2 regions of the Roseateles sp. P1_C6 genome follow, and region 2 is predicted to be linked to the other one. Evidence: predicted binding sites of a transcription regulator. Region 2 holds the regulator's gene; the other holds the start of a gene.
The links. Region 2 encodes LexA, which represses DNA repair genes until DNA is damaged. Its sites were predicted from a motif close to ACTGTATNNNNATACAGT; they were not measured.
Positions count from the first base shown of each region.

Region 1 (3,405 bases), on a different contig from region 2:
CAGCGTCAGCTCGGCGTCGTGCTGCTGCACGATCTCCCGCACGATGGCCAGCCCGAGGCCCGAGCCTTCCACACCACTGCCGAGCGACCGGTAGAACGGCTGGAAGACCTTCTCGCGCTCGCCCGGCGCGATGCCGGGCCCGCTGTCCTCGACCTGCAGCACGACGACCTGGCCGAACGGGTCCTCGACGACGCGCACCGTCACCAGGCCGCCGGCTGGCGTGTACAGCAGCGCGTTGTCGACCAGGTTGCGGATCAGCTCGCCCAGCAGCATGGGCTGGCCATGCACGCGCAGCCGGCTGTCGTCGGGCACGACGCCGTCGTAGCCCAGGTCGATGCGCCGCTCCAGCGCGCGCGGCACGAAGTCCCGCACCGTGTCGATGGCGATCCCGGCCAGGTCCACGGGCTCGCGCCGCAGCGCCTGCTCGGCATCCTCGGCGCGCGCCATCGCCAGCAGCTGGTTGACCATGTGCGCCGCACGCTCGCTGGCGCGGGCGATCTGCGCGAGCGAGCGCTTCAGTTCCTCGGGCGACGCACGCCCCGCATCGATCTCACGCTGGATCAGTTCGGCCTGGGTGCGCAGGCCGGCCAGCGGCGTCTTCAGCTGGTGGGCGGCATCGGCCAGGAAATGCTTCTGCCGGCTCATCGACGAGTCCAGCCGCGCCAGCAGGTCGTTGATGGCCTGCACCAGCGGCGCCACCTCGTCGGGCACGCGCTGCTCGTCGATGGGTGACAGGTCCGAGCTTTCCCGCGAGCGGATGCGCCGCTGTAACTCGTTCAGCGGCGAGATGCCGCGCGCCAGTGCCAGCCAGACCAGCAGCACCGCCAGCGGCAGGATGACGAACTGCGGCAGGATGACGCCCTTGATGATCTCGTTCGTCAGCCGGGCGCGCTTGCCCAGCGTCTCGGCGACCTGTACGAGCATGGTCTTCGTCGACCCCGCCTGGCCCTCGGGCGAGATCCACAGATAGGCCACGCGCACGGCCTCGGCGCCCACCTCGTCGTCACGGAAATGCAGCTCCCAGGGCACGACGGGTGCGTCCTCGGTGGGCACGGGCAGCGTCGCGTCGCCGCTGAGCAGTTCGCCACGCTGGCCCAGCACCTGATAGAAGACCGTGTCGGAGGCATCCGCCCGCAACAGCGCCGCAGCCTCGGGCGCCAGCGCATAACGGTCCCGTCCCTTGGCAGGTGCCGACTCCGCCGCCACCTGCAGCCCCAGGCTGCGCGCCATCTCGCCCAGTTCACGGTCATAGGGCCGGCTGGCGATGCCCTGCGCCACCAGCCAGGTCAGCGCGACGCTGATCGGCCAGATCAGCAGCAGCGGCGCGAGCATCCAGTCGAGGATCTCGCCGAACAGCGAGCCCTGCTGCGGGCTGGCGCCGTCCTTGGTCGGCATTTACGCGGGCCGCGGCGCCGGGCCGCTCCCAAGCGAGGCCCGCCCCTCCCGGACGGTCGACCGCACCCGGCCGGCGGGGAGCCTCATGACGCGATCTTTTCCAGGCAGTAGCCGAGGCCGCGCACCGTCGCGATGCGGATCGGCCCCTGCTCGATCTTCTTGCGCAGCCGATGGATGTAGACCTCGATCGCGTTGTTCGACACCTCTTCACCCCACTCGCACAGTCGCTCGACGAGCTGGTCCTTGCTGACCAGCCGCCCGGCGCGCTGCAGCAGCACCTCCAGCAGCGACAGCTCGCGCGCCGACAGCTCCAGCATCTGCTCGTTGATGTAGGCCACGCGGCCGGTGGCGTCAAAGGTCAGCGGCCCATGCTTGATGACGCTGCTGGCCGTGCCCAGCCCGCGCCGGGTCAGCGCGCGCACCCGCGCCTCCAGCTCCTGCAGCGAGAACGGCTTGGCCATGTAGTCATCCGCGCCCAGATCCAGCCCCTTGACGCGCTGCTCCACGCTGTCCGCGGCCGTCAAGATCAACACCGGCATCGTCGAGCCGCGCGCGCGCAGCTTGCGCAACACCTCCAACCCGTGCAGGCGGGGCAGGCCCAGGTCCAGGATGACCAGGTCGAACTCATGCGTGGCCAGCGCCGAGTCGGCCTCGGTGCCCGAGCTGACGCGGTCCACGGCGTAGCCCGATGCGCGCAGCGCGCGCAACAGGCCATCGGCCAGCACTTGGTCGTCTTCCGCAATCAGGATGCGCATGGTCTTGTCTCCTGCGTCGATGTTAGGGGTTGCGCAGATGGCTCACGCCTTGAGCCACCTTCTGCCTAGGATGCTCCTCAATCCTGTGTCCGCTGACTGCCGCGGATCGGGGGACAAACTACTGTACAAACTTACAGCTTGCCCCATAATTCAGCCATTCCCACGGAGATTCGCATGGACGCCCCCGTCAAAGCCCTCAACACCGAAAAAGCCAAGGCCCTGCAGGCCGCCCTCGCCCAGATCGAAAAGCAGTTCGGCAAGGGCTCCATCATGCGTCTGGGTGAAGGCGAGGTCATCGAAGACATCCAGGTCGTGTCCACCGGCTCGCTGGGCCTGGACATCGCGCTGGGCGTCGGTGGCCTGCCGCGCGGCCGCGTCGTCGAGATCTACGGCCCGGAGTCCTCCGGCAAGACCACGCTGACGCTGCAAGTCATCGCCGAGATGCAAAAGCTCGCCGGCACCTGCGCCTTCATCGACGCGGAGCACGCGCTGGACATCCAGTACGCCCAGAAGCTCGGCGTCAACCTGCAGGACTTGCTGATCAGCCAGCCCGACACCGGCGAGCAGGCCCTGGAGATCGTCGACGCGCTGGTGCGCTCCGGCTCGGTGGACCTGATCGTCATCGACTCGGTCGCGGCGCTGACGCCCAAGGCGGAACTCGAAGGCGAGATGGGCGACAGCCTGCCCGGCCTGCAGGCCCGCCTGATGAGCCAGGCGCTGCGCAAGCTGACCGCCACGATCAAGAAGACCAACTGCATGGTCATCTTCATCAACCAGATCCGCATGAAGATCGGCGTCATGTTCGGCTCGCCCGAGACGACCACCGGCGGCAATGCGCTGAAGTTCTACGCCTCCGTGCGCCTGGACATCCGCCGCATCGGCTCCATCAAGAAGGGCGAGGAAGTCATCGGCTCCGAGACCAAGGTCAAGGTCGTCAAGAACAAGGTCAGCCCGCCGTTCAAGACCGCCGAGTTCGACATCCTCTACGGCGAGGGCATCAGCCGCGAGGGCGAGATCGTCGACATGGGCGTCGTCGCCAAGATCGTCGAGAAGTCCGGTTCCTGGTACGCCTACCAGGGCGAGAAGATCGGCCAGGGCAAGGACAACGCGCGCGAGTTCCTGCGCGAGAACGTCGACGTGGCCCGCGAGATCGAGAACAAGATCCGCGAATCGCTGGGTGTGGCCCTGCTGACCACGGCAGCACCGGAATAAGCCCGGGCGGCCGACTGTCGTGGCGCGTGCGCCCCTGTCGCTG
Region 1 is NZ_JBFUAK010000006.1:93,265-96,669, reverse strand. Features, by position in the region: gene AC1D29_RS14470 (sensor histidine kinase) at 1-1,395, opposite strand, end outside; gene AC1D29_RS14465 (response regulator) at 1,479-2,150, opposite strand; gene recA (recombinase RecA) at 2,325-3,362, shown strand; gene AC1D29_RS14455 (regulatory protein RecX) at 3,382-3,405, shown strand, end outside.
Region 1: recA (recombinase RecA) is a predicted target of LexA. The motif match lies at 2,271-2,288, and genes of this name have one in related genera.

Region 2 (3,405 bases):
CATGCAAAGCCCGCTGGCCCAGGACGGCGGCGATGGCGGCCGCTACAACCGCATCGTCAAGATCGACATCGCCACCGGCATCGTCAGCCAGTTCGCCTTCGACAACCAGATCAACGGCAAGGCCTACAACAGCAGCGAACTGCTGGCGCTGAACGACCACGAACTCGTCGTGCTGGAGCGTGACGGCAAGGGCCTGGGCGACGGCTCCCCGGGCTCCAAGGCCGCCGTCAAGCAGCTCGTCAAGATCGACCTGACCGGCGCCGCCGACGTCAGCGCCATCACCGACCTGCGCACGCAGCCTGCGGCCGCCATCGTCGGCACGCGCTTCCTTGACATCAGGGCCGCGCTGAACGCCGCCGGCATCCCCGACGCGCAGATCCCGTCCAAGCTCGAGGGCATTGCCTTCGGCGAGGACGTGGTCGTCAACGGCAAGTCGATGCACACGCTCTACCTGTCCAACGACAACGACTTCCTGAGCAGCGCCGTTCCCAACGGCGGCTCGACGGCCCTGACGTATGGCAACCAGTTCTACGTCTTCGCCTTCGAGGGCAACCTCGTGCAGCAAGGCATCACGGCCGCGGTGCCGGAGCCGAGCAGCTATGCGATGCTGGCCGCCGGCCTGGGCGCCATCGGCTGGATGGCACGCCGTCGCCGCAAGGCCTAAGCCGCCAGCAGCGCCAGGATCAGCTCGATCCTGGCCTTCACGGGGCTCAAGGGCCCGGCGCTGGGCAGCAGGCCGGGCAGGTCCATCACCGGTCCGGCGTCGCAGCGGGTGCTGCGCAGCAGCTTCACGCCGCGGGCTTCGGCCTCCCGCAAGGCGGCATCCAGCGCCTCGCTCAACGTGCCGTTGCCAGTGCCGGCCGCGACGATGCCGTCCACCCCGGCGTCCACCAGCGCCCGCACGACCCGACCGTCCGCACCCGCGTGGTTCAGCACGATGTCGACACGTGGCCATTGCGGCGCAGGCCTGGCGATGCGGGACAGGCCCAGCGCCTCAGCCGTCGGCCAGCGGCCCACGCGCCTGACGACGCCCTCCTCCACACGCGCCACCAACGCGCCGTCCGTCGATTCGAAGGCGTCGACGCGGTAGCTGTGCGTCTTGCGCACCTGCACGGCGTCATGCACGCGGCCCGCAAACGCCACCACGACGCCCGCTGCGCCCGGCGCCGCCGCGACCTGCACCGCGTCGAACAGGTTCTGCGGCCCGTCCGGTGCCAGTGCCGTCGCCGGCCGCATCGCCGCGGTCAGTACGACGGGCTTGGCCGGCGCCAGCACGCGGTGCAGGAAATAAGCCGTTTCCTCCAGCGTGTCCGTGCCATGCGTGATGACGATGCCGTTCACTTCGGCGCGGTCGAGCTGCGCTTGCACCTCGGCGGCCAGCCGCTGCCAGCTGGAGAAATCCATGTCCTTGCTGTCGAGTTGGGCGACCTGGCGGGCCTCCAACCGGCATGATTTCAAGGCTGGCACGGCCGCCAGCAAGTCCTCCACGCGCAGTTGCGCCGCGGTGTAGCCGACGCCATCGCTCGCGTCACGCGCCGTGCCGGCGATCGTGCCGCCGGTGCCCAGAATGACGATCAGATCGCTCGGGGTTTGCAATTTCGAATTCCTGGATGAAAATACAGATACTGGATAGATTTCCAGCCTGTTTGAACCCCGCACCCGACGACAAAGGCCGCCCGTGCAAGACCGACCCAAGCTTACCGCCCGCCAGCAGCAGATCTTCGACCTGGTCCGCCATGCGATCGAAAGCACCGGCTCGCCGCCGACGCGCGCCGAAATCGCCGCCGAACTGGGTTTCAAGTCCGCCAACGCGGCCGAGGAGCACCTGCAGGCGCTGGCCCGCAAAGGCATGCTGGAGCTGGTAGGTGGCACCTCGCGCGGCATCCGGCTCAAGTCCGACGCGCTGAATGCCGTCAACCGCGCCCGTCAGGTTATGCTGCCGCTGGCCGGCCTGGCCCAGCTGACGCTGCCGCTGATCGGCCGCGTCGCCGCTGGCGCACCCATCCTGGCGCAAGAGCATGTCGAGCAGACCTACACGGTCGAGCCCAGCCTGTTCGCCAGAAAGCCCGATTACCTGCTCAAGGTCAAGGGCATGAGCATGAAGGACATCGGCATCATGGACGGCGATTTTCTGGCCGTTCAGTCGGCCAAAGAAGCTCGCAACGGCCAGATCGTCGTCGCCCGCGTGGGTGATGAAGTGACCGTGAAGCGGTTCAAACGCGGTGCTGACGGTATCCAGTTGCTGCCGGAAAACCCGGATTTCGAGCCCATTCTCGTGAACGAGAGCAGCGAGCATTTCAGTATCGAAGGCCTGGCCGTCGGACTGATTCGGGGGCAAGGTTTCATCTGACCCACACCGAAAATGAAAAAGCCCGGTCCGTTTGGACCGGGCTTTTGTTTTGGTTGGTGGAGCCGGGGGGAATTGAACCCCCGTCCGTCAGCCATCACCGGGCAGATCTACATGCTTAGCCGGCTGATTTGAATCTCACGGTCAACTCGCGCAGTGGCACGCTAGCTTTCCCGCCAGTCACTTAATCTCACAACACGCTGAGTGACCCAGCGCATCGCCAGCCGATGTGAGTGACTTCTCAGCCTTGTCCCTTGCGGAACTCAGCCCGGCCCATCGGCCTGCCGTTGAGAAGCTCAACCGCAATTAAGCGGCGAGTGCGAACGTAGAGTCGTTTGCAGTTACTTTGTTTCCAGTGGTTTTACGAGCGAACTGGTGCTCGGCATGCCCTACTCCGGATCCGCACCCACGTCGAAACCAGGTCGGCCCCAGGAGGCGTAGTTTAGGCCAGTCCCAGCGCTTTCAAGAGCTCACCCGGTGCAGCCAGCTCAAGATCGGCACCCCAGCGTGCGTGTTGAGCCTCTGGACCCATGTAGCCCCAGGCCGCGACAGCGGTCGCCATGCCGGCCGCGCGGCCGGCCAGGATGTCGCGCTCGTCGTCGCCGACATACAGGCAGGCTTGCGGCGCCACACCCAGCCGGCGCGCAGCCTCCAGCAATGGCGCGGGATGCGGTTTGGTGTGGCCCGTCGTGTCGCCGCCGACGATGGTCGCGGCCCCCAGCCGCAATGCGGCCGCCAGCGGCAGCGCAAATCGTTCGGCCTTGTTCGTGACGATGCCCCAGGTAAGGCCGCCCGCGGCCAGACCTGCCAGCTCGCCCTCCACACCGGCGAAGGGCCGCGTGCAGTCGTACATCAGGCCTTCGTAGCGGTCCAGAAATTCGTGTTTGAGTTCGTCATAGCCCGCCTGCCCCGGCGCTACGCCGAAGGCTTGGCCCAGCATGCCGCGTGCACCCGAGCCGCCATGCGGCCGGTACTGCGCCAACGGCAGCGGTTTCAGCCCACGTTCACCACGCATGGCATTGGCGGCGCGCGCCAGGTCCTCGGCGCTGTCGATCAAT
Region 2 is NZ_JBFUAK010000009.1:184,549-187,953, reverse strand. Features, by position in the region: partial or broken gene AC1D29_RS20515 (esterase-like activity of phytase family protein) at 1-460, shown strand, start outside; partial or broken gene AC1D29_RS20510 (PEP-CTERM sorting domain-containing protein) at 569-664, shown strand; gene AC1D29_RS20505 (asparaginase) at 661-1,596, opposite strand; gene lexA (transcriptional repressor LexA) at 1,679-2,350, shown strand; RNA gene ssrA (transfer-messenger RNA) at 2,405-2,777, opposite strand; gene AC1D29_RS20490 (HAD-IA family hydrolase) at 2,790-3,405, opposite strand, start outside.